DNA from 4 places in the Quatrionicoccus australiensis genome. Region 1 is predicted to be linked to each of the others. Evidence: riboswitches for the same ligand, from Rfam matches in the RefSeq annotation. Region 1 holds a riboswitch; each other region holds the start of a gene.
The links. Region 1 has a riboswitch for cobalamin ahead of cobT (nicotinate-nucleotide--dimethylbenzimidazole phosphoribosyltransferase). Riboswitches for the same ligand answer to the same signal wherever they lie in the genome.

Region 1 (3,414 bases):
CGCCGAAGAAATACTCCAGCTCGCGGCGCAGCATCAGTCTTTATCCGACACACCGGCCGATTCGAAGCTGGCCATTTCATTGAGGAAATTGACTGCGGCCAGCACCAGCGGATAGGCCAGGGCGGCACCGGTGCCTTCGCCCAGGCGCAAACCAAGGTCGAGCAGCGGTTCGGCGCCCAGCGCCTGCAGTTGCGCCGCGTGGCCCGGTTCGGCCGAGCGGTGGCAGAAGACGCAGTAATCGGCGACCGCCGGCACCAGACGAATCGCAGTCAGCGCCGCGGCGCCGACGATGAAACCGTCGATCAGCATGGTCATCTTCGCTTCCGCCGCGCCGAGCATGGCGCCGACCATCATGGCGATCTCGAAGCCGCCGAATTCGGCGAGCACGCGCGCCGGATCGTTGTCGCCACCGGCGGCGCGGTAGCGCTGCAAGGCCTGTTCGAGCAAGCCCTGCTTGCGCGCCAGACCGGCATCGTCGAGGCCGGTGCCACGCCCGACGCAATCGGCCAGCGTGGCGCCGGTCAGGCAATGCGTGATCAGGGACGCGGCCGCCGTATTGCCGATGCCCATTTCGCCGAAACCAACCAGGTTGCAACCGTTCAGCGACAGGTTGCGGCAGAACTCGCCGCCGCGCTCGATCGCGGTGGCGCATTGTTCGGCGCTCATCGCCGGTTCTTCCAGGTAATTGGCGGTGCCGGACGCTACCTTGGCGTTGATCAGGCCGGGGCGCTTGCCGAAGTCATGCGCGACGCCGGCGTCGATGATCGCCAGATGCAGGTCGTTCTGACGCGCAAAGGCATTGATCGCGGCACCGCCGGCAAGGAAATTCTCGACCATCTGCCAGGTCACGTCCTGCGGGTAGGCCGAGACACCAGCCCTGGCCGCGCCGTGGTCGCCGGCAAAGACCAGCATGTAGGGCTGGCCGAATTCCGGGTCGAGGCGCTGCTGGATCAGGCCGACCTTTTTGGCCACCGTTTCGAGTTGACCGAGCGCGCCGCGCGGCTTGGTCTTCTGGTCGATCTTGTGCTGCAGGGCAGCGGCCAGCCCCTGATCCGGGGCGCTGATGTTGAATTTTGAATGCATCCGATTCTTCCTGTTCGAAAAAGCAAAAAGGGCCTCGCCGCCGCGCTCTTGCGAACGCAACGACGAAACCCTGTCCACAGGTTTCCGGCCCGAACAATCCGATACGTCTTCTGGCTTCCGGATCGGCCGAATGCCGCGCCTTCCCGCCGGGTCTGTTTCCCCATGCAGTGGCATCGTGCGGCAGTCGTCCCCGGTTACAGCGGCGGGCCCGCCCCGGATTCGCACCGGGTTCCGTTTCATCGGATCGGGGCGGATTATCCGGCTTGCCGGGACGCCGTGCAATCACCTAAAGTGCCGGCTGATCCTTGAAACCCCAGTTGACCGCTTATCCATCTGTGACCAACCGCATGAACACTGACTTCCATGCCTTCGAGGTGATTAACCCAAAAGGTGAAAGCGCTACGCGGCCGCTGGCACGCCTGGTCGGGCGCCCGACTTTGTCGCTCCTCCTTGCAGGCATGAGCCTGCCGCGTCCGCAAGGGATACCGATCCCTGCTGCGCCGGGACCATATCGTCGCTTCGCGCCGGCCATCCCGCCCAAACGCACCAACAGCCTCGTCCAACTGAGGTTTCAAGGATGAAAGAACTGATCTTTGGCGGCGCCCGTTCGGGCAAGAGCCTGCTCGCCGAAAAGCGGGCGGCGGAATCCGGCCTGCGCGTCGTTTACCTGGCGACGGCGGAAGCGCGAGACGGCGAGATGAGCCGGCGCATCGCGCATCACCGCGAGCGTCGACCGGTCGACTGGGGCTGCGCCGAAGAAACCCTGCACCTCGCCGCCAAATTGCGTGAGCTGGCAGCCTCGGACACCTGCATCCTGGTCGATTGTCTGACCCTGTGGCTGTCCAACCTGCTTTTTGCCGGCCAGGCGGCAACCCAGGCCGAGGCCGGCACCGCCATCGACTGCCCGCTGTTCAACGCCGAAACGCAGGCCCTGCTCGACCTGCTGCCGCAATTGCCCGGCCGCATCATTCTCGTTTCCAACGAAGTCGGCTGGGGCATCGTGCCCATGCACCCGGTGTCGCGCCTCTTTGCCGACGAGCAGGGCCGCCTCAACCAGCGCGTCGCGGCACTTTGCGACCAGGTGACGCTGGTCGCCGCCGGCTTGCCGCTGCCCCTTAAATCCCCGGCAACAAAGGCCTGAGCTTGTCCCAGTCGAGCGCCGCCTCGACCGAATCGGCGAGGCGATCGAGATCGGCCTCGCGGCGCGCCGCGAAATCGACCTGTTCGCTCTCGACCATGCCAGCCCAGGCAAGCAAGGCGGTCAACGCCTCGGGATGATCGAAAACGCCATGACAATAGGTGGCGAAAATCTGACCATCGGCCGAAACGGCGCCATCCTGCCGGCCGTCATCGAGCTCGACTGCCGCCGCAGCCAGACCGGCGCCGGCCGTGACGCCAAGATGGATTTCGTAGCCCGTCATCGCCGGGCGGCCCGGCAGGCACAGATGACCGCTGACATTGCGCAGCTGCTTTTCTGCTTCCAGCGTCGTGTCGACCGCGAGCACGCCCAGTCCCGGCGTACTGCCGGCCTGCCCTTCCAGGCCCTGCGGGTCGTGCAGCAGGCAACCGAGCATCTGGTAGCCGCCGCACAAACCGATCACCTTGCCGCCGTAGCGCAGGTGTCTGGCGATCGCCTTGTCCCAGCCCTGGGTGCGCAGCCAGTCGAGGTCGGCGCGCACCGCCTTGGAGCCGGGCAGGACGATCAGGTCGGCGGCGGGCGGCGTTTCGCCCGGCCCGATCCAGCGGAAATCGACTTCCGGATGCAGGCGCAGCGGGTCGAGGTCGTTATGATTCGAGACGCGCGGGTAGGCCGGCGCGACGACCTTCAATTTGGCCGTTTTTTTGCCGTCGACCGCTGCCGTCGCAATCGCGTCCTCGGCATCGAGCATCAGGCCGTGCAGGTAGGGCAGCACGCCGAGCACCGGCTTGCCGGTACGTTCTTCCAGCCAGACCAGGCCAGGTTCGAGCAGGGCGATGTCGCCGCGGAAACGGTTGATGACAAAGCCCTTGACGCGGTTCTGCTCGGACGGCGAAAGCAGCTCCAAGGTACCAACCAGATGCGCGAAGACGCCGCCGCGGTCGATGTCGGCGACGATAATCACCGGGCAATCCACCGCCTCGGCAAAACCCATGTTGGCGATGTCGCGCGCCCGCAGGTTGATCTCGGCCGGCGAACCGGCGCCTTCGACGACGACGCATTCGTACTGGGCGGTCAACCGTTCCCAGGAGGCCAAAACCGCCCGCATCGCGCGCGGCTTGTACTCGTGGTAATCGCGGGCATTCAGGTCGAGGGCAACCTGGCCGTGAATGATGACCTGCGCCTTCTTGTCG
Region 2 (3,414 bases), 280 kb from region 1:
CGGATTGACGGTCCGCAACCGATGCCAATTAGCATTGGTTCAAGGAATATATGGCCTTAACAAACACCGCAGGGGACACTCGGCGGATAGCGCCGGGATCAGCAGGAATTGATCAGAGATCCAGTTGCTGCTGGGGCGCCAGCACGGTGTCTATCCGTGCTCCCATGTCGTCGATTCTACGCTTTGCTTCGGAAGTATCAACCGCTTCCGCAAAGCTTTTTTCGCCACTGCGGGAATCCCCGGAAAGCAGCTCGTGCGCGATGTTCAGCGCGGCCATGACGGCAACACGCTCGGCAATGGTGCTCTTGGTGCGCTGGGCGATTTCGCGCATCTTGCCGTCGACCAGATCGACCGCCAGCAACAGCGCATCGCGCTCCTCGGCGGTGCAGGCCACGCGATATTCGCGGCCCATGATCTTGACATCAAGGAAATTGGTCTCGGCGCTCATCTCAGACATCCTCGGGCAGCTTGTCGACCAGGCCTTCGAGGCGTTCGCGCGCCGCCGCCATGGTCTGGCGCAAATGCAGGCGCTCGACCTCGGCCGCAGCCATCTGGTTCTTCAGTACTTCGTTCTCGGCACGCAACTGCTGAACCAGGGCAACGACCTGTTCAACCTTGCCTTCGAGTGCTTCGAGTTCGCTATTCATGGCCCGGACTATAAATGTTAAAAGCCCGCATGGTCAAGGACTAAGCCTTTATTCTCAAAGTAGTTTGTAGAAGGACAAACTGTAATTTTTGCTGCGCAGCAATACGTCACAAGGTAGAATGCGCGCCGTTACAGGTGCTGCGTACGGAATCTCCAAGCGCAGTTAAACGGGAAAGCGGTGCGTCTCCATCGAGACCATTCCGCTGCTGCCCCCGCAACGGTAAGCAAGTGCGGGCGCGTCATCAGGCCACTGGGTGCAAACCTGGGAAGGCGACGCGTCAAGACTTGCAAGCCCGGATACCGGCCTGGACACCAACGGAAGTGCCACGGGGCGGTGGTGCCGGTCCCCGACCTGAATTCACTCCCCACACTTCCTTTTCAATGCTGTTCCGACGTGCGGGGACGCCTGTCGGGAAAGGGAAATCATGAATTCACGTCTCAAGCCTTTGGCGGTGCTGCTGCCCGCTCTTTTTGCCATTCCTGCCGCTGCCCAGCAATTGGCACTCCTCGACGACGTGGTCGTCACCGCGAGCCGTTTCAGCGACTCCTCGCTAGCCACGGCATCGAACGTAACGACCATTACCCGCGAGGACATCCGCGACTCCGGCGCCCAGACGCTGCCCGATGTCCTGCGCTACAACGCCGGCCTGCAGGTCACACCGCTATACGGCTCAATTGGCGCCGACACTTCAATCGACATGCGTGGCTTTGGTGAAGGTGCCGCCCAGCGCACCCTGGTCCTGCTCAACGGCCTGCGCCTGAATCCGCTTGATACCTCAAACGTCGATTGGGGCCTCATTCCGCTCGACAGCGTCGAACGCATCGAAATTGTCAGCGGCAGCGCCGCCATCCTTTACGGCGACAACGCGGTCGGTGGCGTAATCAATATCATCACCGGCAAGCAGCGTGACGGCGCCAGCATTCAAGCCGGTCTCGGCAGCGACAATGGCCGCCAGCTATCGGCCAGTATCGCCAGACAAGTCGACAAATTCGACCTGGCCCTCGCCGTCAACCATCAGGCAACAGACGGCTGGCGGAAGAACAACAAGCAGGAACGCAACAATCTTTCTGGCCGCCTGGGCATGCGCTTCGACCGCGGTGAAGCTTTCGTCGATATTGGCTGGTCAGCACTGGATATCGGCCTGCCCGGCTCGTTGAGCAAGGCGCAATATGAAAATGATCCGCGCCAGGCAGCCACCAACGACAGCTACGCCGAACGTCGCACCGCCTTCGTCCGTCCCGGCATTACCTGGCGTCTCGCTGATAGCTTGAGCTTCGCCGCCGAACTCGGCTACACGGAGGTCGACAACACATCCTGGATTTCCGATTGGGGTTCCTTCGACCGCCGCAAGACCAACACTGTCTCGTTCACGCCGCGTCTGCAATGGGATCACGGTCTGGCCGGCCTGAACAGCAAGACCACCTTCGGCTTCGACTACTACGATGGCGAACTGACCTCTGACAAATCCGCCGGCGATCATGCTCCGATCACCAAGACGGTTACCATCAGCCAGACCAGCCAGGCCGTCTACCTGCAGAATCAGACGCGCCTTACCTCGGACCTGACCCTGACCGCCGGCAGTCGCTACCAGCAAGTAGAACAATCGGCCCGTGACACCACCGGCAAAAGCATCAGTAACGACCACAGCCGGGGCGTCGGCGAGGTCGGCCTGAGCTACAAACTGGCTCCCGGTTTCCGCCTGTTCACGCGCGCCGGTACCACCTTCCGCTTCGCCAATCTCGATGAACTCACCGTACTCGGACCGGCCGGCTTCGCGAGCAACCCGGTCCGTCCCGAACGCGGTACCTTCGTCGATCTCGGCGGGCAATGGACCGGTAACGGCTATTCACTCAAGGTCACGGCCTACAGCCTGAACATGACCGACGAGATCGCCTACAACGGTACCGAAAACGTCAACATGGCGAAAACCCGCCACCAGGGCGTCGACACATTCGCCAGCTACGAGATCAGCCCGCACTGGCAGATCAACGCCGGCCTCAACCTGCAAAAGGCTGAGTTCCGCGATGGTTCTAATGCCGGCAACAGAATCCCGCTGGTCCCGACCAACAAGTCGACCGCCGGTCTCACCTTCAAGCCGACCACCGACGTGAACCTCTCATTGTTTGCCACGCATGTCGGCGCCCGCCACTTTGGCAGCGATACCGGCAATGCTGGCGAGAAAATTGCTGCCTACACCACGGCCGATTTCGTCGCCACCTGGCACATTGCCAACTGGACGGTACGCGGTCGCGTCGCCAACCTGACCGACAAGAAATATGTCTCCACCGGCTTCTATGGTGGGATTTGGGGCAACACTTACTACCCAGGCGAAGGGCGAGCCGTCTTTGCCGACGTCCGCTACAGCTTCTGACACCTGAAACATGCCCACCCGCCGCCGCGCCTTCCTGATCCTCGCCAGCCTCGCCCTGTTGGCGGTGCTGAGTATCGGGCTGGCGTTGACGGTGGGCAGTCTGCGCATTCCGCCGGCTGACGTTTTCTCTGCCTTGCTCGGGCGCGAAGTGCCCGGCATCGATGTCGTGCTCGAACTGCGCCTGCCGCGCGCGCTGGCCGGATTTGCCTGCGGCGGGCTGCTCGCGCTGGCCGGGGCGCTGATGCAGGTGCTGTTGCGCAATCCGCTGGCCGATCCTTACGTGCTGGGGATTTCCGGCGGCGCCGGTTGCGGCGCGCTGTTTGCCATCCTGCTCGGCCTGCCGGCGCTCGGCATCGACGGGCTGGCTTTTGCCGGTGCGCTCGGCGCGATGTTCCT
Region 3 (3,414 bases), 1.9 Mb from region 1:
GTTTTCACCGTAGAACAGGTAGACGCCGGGGCTTTCCGGCAGTTCGTCGAGGATCGCCGCATCGAGGTGCGGCGGCAGGCTGGGGTAGGCGTTCTGCGCGTCGAGCGCGGCGCTCAGCGCCTCGCCGCTACGGTCGACCTGGATTTTTTGCCAGAATTGATGGATCAGCTGCGCATCGGCGAGTGCCCGGTGGCGTGCCGCCGCCTGCAGGCCGTGGCGCTCGATCAGCGAGTCGAGATTGTGCCGCTTGTGCTCCGGATACAAGGCGCGCGACAGCTTGACGGTGCACAGCACGGAAGCGCGGAAATCGATGCCCAGGCGCTTGAACTCGGTTTTCAGGAAGCCATAGTCGAAGCGCGCATTGTGCGCGATGAACAGCCGCCCCTGCAGGCGTTGCAGCGCCTCGGCGGCGACATCCTCAAACGGCGGCGCCGTCGCCACCATGGCATTGCTGATACCGGTCAACTGCTCGATGAAGGGCGAAATCGACACGCCGGGATTGACCAGCTGCTGCCACTCACGCACGGAACCGTCGGCATCGACCTCGACGATGCCGATTTCGGTGATGCGGTCAAAGGCGGCGGTGGCACCGGTGGTTTCGAGGTCGACGAAGGCGAGGGGTTTGCGGTGCATGGCGGGGCGGAAATCGGGACAGGCCGCGATGATACCGCCAGAACGGGCAAGCCCGCTGTTGCTTACTTCTCGCTCTTGCCGTGCATCACCATGATCGTCTGCTGCATGATGGCGCACAGCGTTTCCTTGCCGTCCTTGCAGGCATAGACCTCGGCCTTGGTCACGATCAGCGTGCGTCCCGGCCGGACCACCTCGCCGCGGGCAACGAGGGTCTCGCCATCGGCGGGAGCGACCAGGTTCATCTTGTATTCGACGGTCAGTACCGAGGCGCTGGCCGGTACCACGGTCATTGCCGCGTAGCCCGCCGCCGAGTCGGCAATCATGCCGACCACGCCGCCATGGACGTAGCCATGTTGCTGCTCGACGCCTGCCCAGTGCGGGATGTGGATTTCCGTACGGCCGTGTTCGATCAGCGGCAGGCTGGCGCGAATCAGCTGCATCGCGTTTTGCCTGGCAAAGCTGGCGGCGACGCTGGTCTTGAAGTCGGGGTTGGCAATGTGCGCCATGGTTTGTCTCCGTTTTTTTGGTCTTGGGCCGGACTCACTTTAGAGTGGCGTTGACGTATACGTCAAGCTTGGCTTGCTTACCGTATTTAGTGGTTTGTCTGGTTGAATCTACTGCATGTAGTGTTTTTTGCTTGACGTCATCATCGCGCCCCCTTTAGACTGCCGTCCATTGAAGGTTCCCCGCAAGGGGATTGAAAGGGAATCCGGTGCCAGGTCTTCGACCTGTATCCCGGGGCTGCCCCCGCAACTGTAATCGGCGAGCGTTTCGCCACCCCATGCCACTGGATGCGTCCGGGAAGGCAGGTGAAACGCGCTGAGCCGAGAGCCAGGAGACCTGCCTCAATGTGTCCTTTTTCATGATTTTGGGGCGGGGTGTCCCTGACGAGAGGTTTTTGCGTGGTCTCTTGCCGTTTGTCCGTTGTGTCGAGCCGTGTTCGGGATGCTTCCCGTTGCACCGGTCGGCCTGCGCCAGCGGCCCGCGCACTCGGTTCTCCGCCCCCCGATACGGAGAATCGCCTTGCAATCCAATGTCCAGTCTCTCTCTGCCGCTAATCAGTTCGCGGTAGCTGCCCTGCAGGTCATCCGCCGCAACGGCGCGCTCGTCGCCTTCGATCCCGACAAGATCGCGGTTGCGCTGAGCAAGGCTTTTCTCGCCGTCGAGGGCAGCCAGAGCGCGGTGTCCTCGCGCATCCGCGAACTGGTTGCCCGCCTGACCCAGACCGTGGTCAATTCGCTGACCCGGCGCTCGCCGGACGGCGGCACGGTGCATATCGAGGACATCCAGGACCAGGTCGAACTGGCGCTGATGCGCGCCGGCGAACACGATGTTGCCCGCGCCTACGTGCTTTACCGCGAACGCCGCGCTGCCGAGCGGGCGGCCAGCCAGCTTGAGGAAGTCAGCGTTGCCGAACTGCACGTGCTCGACAACGGCGTGCGCCTGCCGCTCGATCGCGCGCTGCTGCTGAATAATTGCGAAGCCGCCTGCTTCGGTCTCGGCGACGTGGTGTCGGCCAGGACGATCTATGAAAGCGCCTTGAAGAATCTCTACGACGGCGTGCCGCTGGCCGACGTCTACCAGGCGCTGATCCTCGCCGCGCGCACGCTGGTCGAGCGCGAACCGGCCTACAACCAGGTCACCGCCCGCCTGCTGCTGGCCAGCCTGGGGCGTGAAGTGCTCGGCCGGGCAGTGACGCTGGATGAGCTCGCAACGGTCAACGCCGAATATCTGCCCGTTTTCATCAAGCAGGGCATCGCCGCCGAACTGCTCGACTCGCGCCTCGCCACCTACGATCTGCCGCGCATTGCTGCTGCGCTGAAACCCGAGCGCGACCTGCAGTTCGGCTATCTCGGCCTGCAGACGCTGTACGACCGCTACTTCCTGCACATCGAAGGGCGGCGCATCGAGCTGCCGCAGATTTTTTTCATGCGTGTCGCGATGGGCCTGGCGCTCAACGAAATCGACCGCGAAGCCCGCGCCATCGAGTTCTACGACCTGATTTCCAGCTTCGATTTCATGTGCTCGACGCCGACGCTGTTCAACAGTGGCACGTTGCATTCGCAACTGTCGTCGTGCTACCTGACCACCGTCGCCGACGATCTCGAGGGCATCTACCAGTCGATCAAGGAAAATGCCTTGCTGCAGAAATACGCCGGCGGCCTGGGCAACGACTGGACGCCGGTGCGTTCGCTGGGCAGCCGGATCAAGGGTACCAATGGGCAGAGCCAGGGCGTGATTCCCTTTTTGAAGGTAGTCAACGACACGGCAGTCGCCGTGAACCAGGGCGGCAAGCGCAAGGGCGCGGTCTGTGCCTATCTCGAAACCTGGCATCTCGACATCGAGGAGTTCCTCGACCTGCGCAAGAACACCGGCGACGAGCGCCGCCGCACGCACGACATGAACACCGCCAACTGGATTCCCGACCTGTTCATGCAGCGCGTCATGGAAAACGCTGAATGGACGCTGTTCTCACCGGTCGACGTGCCTGATTTGCACGAATTGTGCGGCGCCGAATTCGAGGTCGCCTACCTCGGCTACGAAGCGCAGGCGGCCAGCGGTCAACTCAAGCTGCACAAGAAAATCCCCGCCGTGCAGCTGTGGCGCAAGATGCTGACCATGCTGTTCGAGACCGGCCATCCGTGGATCACCTTCAAGGATGCCTGCAACCTGCGCTCGCCGCAGCAGCATGTCGGTGTCGTGCATAGCTCGAACCTCTGTACCGAGATCACGCTGAATACTTCGGATTCGGAAACCGCCGTCTGCAACCTCGGTTCGGTC
Region 4 (3,414 bases), 1.9 Mb from region 1:
GCATGCGGTAACAGAGCACCATCAGGTCGAGCAGCACATCGGGGACGAGCAGGCGACGGAGCAGGGCGATCAGGTCGGGCAGCGGCGTGGTCAGGACGAGGCCGAGCAGGGCAGCGAGCGCGGCCAGCGAGCGGCCGCCGACGGCGGTGATGTTGGCTGCGGCATCCGGTGCAATCTGCCAGGACAGATGTCCGGTCGCATCGACACTTAGCGAGAAGAGCAGCGACAGGCTGGATAGCGCGAGAAAGCCGAAGGCCGGCGTCGCGACGCGCAGGTAGAGCGCAAGCGGCACCGCGGCGCCGAGCACGCTCGCCAGCATGAGCAGGCCGGCGATCATTGCGGCAGCAGTCGGCGAGCCGGCAAGCAGCGCGGCAAGCAGGCCGGCCAGCGCGAACAGGCCCTTGGCGGCAGGGCTTACAGTGCGCCAGCGATTGCCGTAGGCGGCGCGTTCAATCAGCATGCGCTGTGTTTTTCCCGGATAGGTTGCTTGCCGGCGGCGCGGCCTCTTGCCCGGCCGCTTTCTCGTTCATTTCCCGGCGCAGGCGTTCGCGCGTCACCGAAGCGCCCAGCCAATAGCCGATGAAGCCGGCGCCAAGTGCTGCCTGCAAGGCGAAGAGCAGCGAGGCGATTTCGCCGCTCGCCGGTTCGAGCAGCGGCGAAAACCACGGCCGGTAACCCGGCGCAATCTCGCTGATCGCTTCTTGCGCCTTGTTGTCGGCGCCGCCGAAAGCTTCGCCGGGGACGCCGTCCGGACCGATTGCCGGCGGCGCGGCGAGCCACAGCGGCAGCACGGTCAACAGCACGACGGCAGCCAGAATCAGCAAGTTGCGCAGTTTCATGCCTTGACCTCGCGTTGACCGAACAGCGGTAGTTTTTGCAGCTCTTCGGCATTGAATCGGCGCAGCGCATTGACCACGAGCACGGTGAGCAGGCCCTCGCTGATCGCCAGCGGGATCTGGGTGATCGCGAAAATGGCGCCGAACTTGGCAAACGAGCCGGCAAAGCCGCCGGCCGGATCGGGAAAGGCCCAGGCGAGCTGGATCGCTGTCGTTACGTAGGTCGCCAGGTCGCCGAGCGCGGCGGCGGTAAAGACGCAGGCGGAAAGCGGCAGGGCGAGGGCGCGGCCGGCGCGGAACAGGCCGGCGGCGACGAAAGGCCCGACGATGGCCATCGAGAACAGATTGGCGCCGAGCGTGGTCAGCCCGCCGTGTGCCAGCAGCAGGGCCTGAAAGAGCAGAACAACGAGGCCGACCGGCACCATCGCCGCCGGCCCGAACAACAGCGCGCCGAGGCCGACGCCGGTCGGGTGCGAGCAACTGCCGGTCACCGACGGCAGTTTCAGCGCCGACAGCGTGAAGGAAAAGGCGGCGGCGACGCCGAGCAGCATGCGCTGTTCCGGCTGCGCCTGCAGTTGCCGGCGCAGCGAACGCACGCCGAGTGCCACGAAGGGCAGGGCAGCCAGACTCCAGCCGAGGGCGTGCGCCGGCGGCAGGAAACCTTCCATGATGTGCATGACTTCATCCCCGAAGCTAAATTAAAACGCCGGGGTATGACAGGTGAGATCGGAGGACAGGCCGGATTGGGACCATGGGTGCACGGGCACGCAGGACGCAGCAACGGCGAATCTTCAGACCCTTCCCAGAACCCCGGAGAATGGTGCGACACAAGCATCGGGCCGGTCTTCTGACTCGCCTTCATCCTTCTCCACCAACCTTCCCATGCAATGCACAGTGGCGTGGGGTGGAGTCGTCTGGCTTACAGCAGCGGGGGCTGTGCCGGAATGGAGGAACGTTGCTGGGCAACGTCTTCTTCACCGGCTTCCCGTTTCATCCCGGCCTGCGCTTGCAAACCGGGATACCCGAATGGCGCGGATTATAGTCACGAAAACCGGATGCCGGACAACTTTTTGTTTTTGCCGCCATCCGGACCGGCGTCAGGCGATAAGGATATTTTCCGGCTTGCCTCTTACAATCGAGCATTCGATTTTTCTTATGGAGTTAGCCATGCGTCGCCTGCTGATCAGCCTGATCTGCCTTCTCAACACCGCACTGGTACAGGCCGACGACTGGGTCAGCCGGCAGCAGGTGACGGGCAGTTTTGCCGACGTCAAGGAGACCGTGGTGATGGCCATCGAGAACCGTGGCCTGGTCATCAACTACACCTCGCACATCGCCGACATGCTGGCGCGTACCGGTGCCGATATCGGTGCCGGCCGCAAGATATTCGACGAGGCCGAGATCATCGAATTCTGCTCGGCCGGCCTGTCGCGGAAGATGATGGAACTCGATCCGCACAACATCGTGATGTGTCCGTTCGCGCTTTCCATCTACACGCTGCCGGGCGAAGCCGGCAAGGTCTGGCTGAGCTACCGCCGGCCACAGGGCAAGGCGGCGCCGCTGGTCAATGAACTGCTCACAGGGGTTGTCGCCGAGGCGGTGCGCTAGTCTCGTTTTACCCCCGCAGCGCCGGCGTATGTGTGCCGGCACACGGAGCCGCTGCTGATCGCCGGAGAGAATGGCGCATGCCGTTTTGACCGGCGCTCTCAGCAGGCAGGCCAATGAAATTCAGGGATTACTACCAGGCCATGGGCCTTGAACGTACGGCGAGCGCCGAGGCGATCAAGAAGGCTTATCGCAAGCTTGCCCACCAGTATCACCTCGATGTGTCGAAGGACCCGGCGGGTGAGGAAAAATTCAAGGCACTGGCCGAGGTCTACGCGACGCTGAAAGACCCGGAAAAGCGGCAGGCTTATGACAACCTGGGTAGCCGCCCGAGCGGCGAGCAATTCACGCCGCCGGACTGGCAGCAGCGTAACAAGACCGATGCCGCCGGCTTTGACGATGTCGATCTGGCCGACATCTTTGCCGCCTTCAGCCGTTCCGGGCGGCAGCGCCAGCCGGCACCGGTTGCCGGTCAGGATTACGAAGTGGCGGCGCATGTTTCGCTCGAACAGCTCTTTCGCGGCGGTGAAATCGAGGTGCGCGCCGAATTGCCGGAGTACGACAAGAATGGCCTGGCCCACCGTGTCGACCGGACGTTTCGCATCAGCATTCCGCTCGGCGCTGCCGACGGCCAGCGCCTGCGTCTGGCCGGCAAGGGCCTGCGTCTGGCCGGTAAGGGCGGCAGCGGCTTCAATGGCGGTCGGGCCGGCGATCTTTACGTGGCGCTGGCGGTACAGGCGCATCCGCTCTACCGGGTCAGCGGCCGCGATCTTTACCTCGACCTGCCGCTGACGCCATGGGAGGCCGTGCTCGGGGCGACCGTCCAGGTTCCGACGCGGGCGGGGTGGTTGAACTCAAGATCAAGGCCGGCACGCAGGCCGGGCAAAAGCTGCGCCTCGCCGGGCGCGGCCTGCGTGCGGCGGATGGCAGCGCCGGTGCGCTTGGCCCGCGCGAGCAGGTGTTGTTCGAACAG

Region 2: another riboswitch for cobalamin. It lies ahead of KI612_RS19975 (TonB-dependent receptor); the one in region 1 lies ahead of cobT (nicotinate-nucleotide--dimethylbenzimidazole phosphoribosyltransferase).
Region 3: another riboswitch for cobalamin. It lies ahead of KI612_RS11440 (ribonucleoside-diphosphate reductase subunit alpha); the one in region 1 lies ahead of cobT (nicotinate-nucleotide--dimethylbenzimidazole phosphoribosyltransferase).
Region 4: another riboswitch for cobalamin. It lies ahead of KI612_RS09590 (energy-coupling factor ABC transporter permease); the one in region 1 lies ahead of cobT (nicotinate-nucleotide--dimethylbenzimidazole phosphoribosyltransferase).

The regions. Positions count from the first base shown of each region.
Region 1 is NZ_CP075188.1:129,386-132,799, reverse strand. Features, by position in the region: gene KI612_RS00635 (adenosylcobinamide-GDP ribazoletransferase) at 1-34, opposite strand, end outside; gene cobT (nicotinate-nucleotide--dimethylbenzimidazole phosphoribosyltransferase) at 34-1,083, opposite strand; cobalamin riboswitch at 1,167-1,352, opposite strand; gene cobU (bifunctional adenosylcobinamide kinase/adenosylcobinamide-phosphate guanylyltransferase) at 1,661-2,224, shown strand; gene KI612_RS00620 (cobyric acid synthase) at 2,199-3,414, opposite strand, start outside.
Region 2 is NZ_CP075188.1:4,022,659-4,026,072, forward strand. Features, by position in the region: RNA gene ssrS (6S RNA) at 1-78, opposite strand, end outside; gene KI612_RS19020 (cell division protein ZapA) at 113-448, opposite strand; gene KI612_RS19025 (hypothetical protein) at 450-647, opposite strand; cobalamin riboswitch at 763-969, shown strand; partial or broken gene KI612_RS19975 (TonB-dependent receptor) at 1,072-1,515, shown strand; gene KI612_RS19030 (TonB-dependent receptor domain-containing protein) at 1,642-3,018, shown strand; gene KI612_RS19035 (FecCD family ABC transporter permease) at 3,029-3,414, shown strand, end outside.
Region 3 is NZ_CP075188.1:2,371,596-2,375,009, reverse strand. Features, by position in the region: gene KI612_RS11450 (3'-5' exonuclease family protein) at 1-633, opposite strand, end outside; gene KI612_RS11445 (PaaI family thioesterase) at 696-1,139, opposite strand; cobalamin riboswitch at 1,296-1,495, shown strand; gene KI612_RS11440 (ribonucleoside-diphosphate reductase subunit alpha) at 1,657-3,414, shown strand, end outside.
Region 4 is NZ_CP075188.1:1,995,981-1,999,394, forward strand. Features, by position in the region: gene cbiQ (cobalt ECF transporter T component CbiQ) at 1-460, opposite strand, end outside; gene KI612_RS09585 (energy-coupling factor ABC transporter substrate-binding protein) at 450-839, opposite strand; gene KI612_RS09590 (energy-coupling factor ABC transporter permease) at 836-1,513, opposite strand; cobalamin riboswitch at 1,657-1,877, opposite strand; gene KI612_RS09595 (DUF302 domain-containing protein) at 2,004-2,444, shown strand; gene KI612_RS09600 (DnaJ C-terminal domain-containing protein) at 2,558-3,414, shown strand, end outside.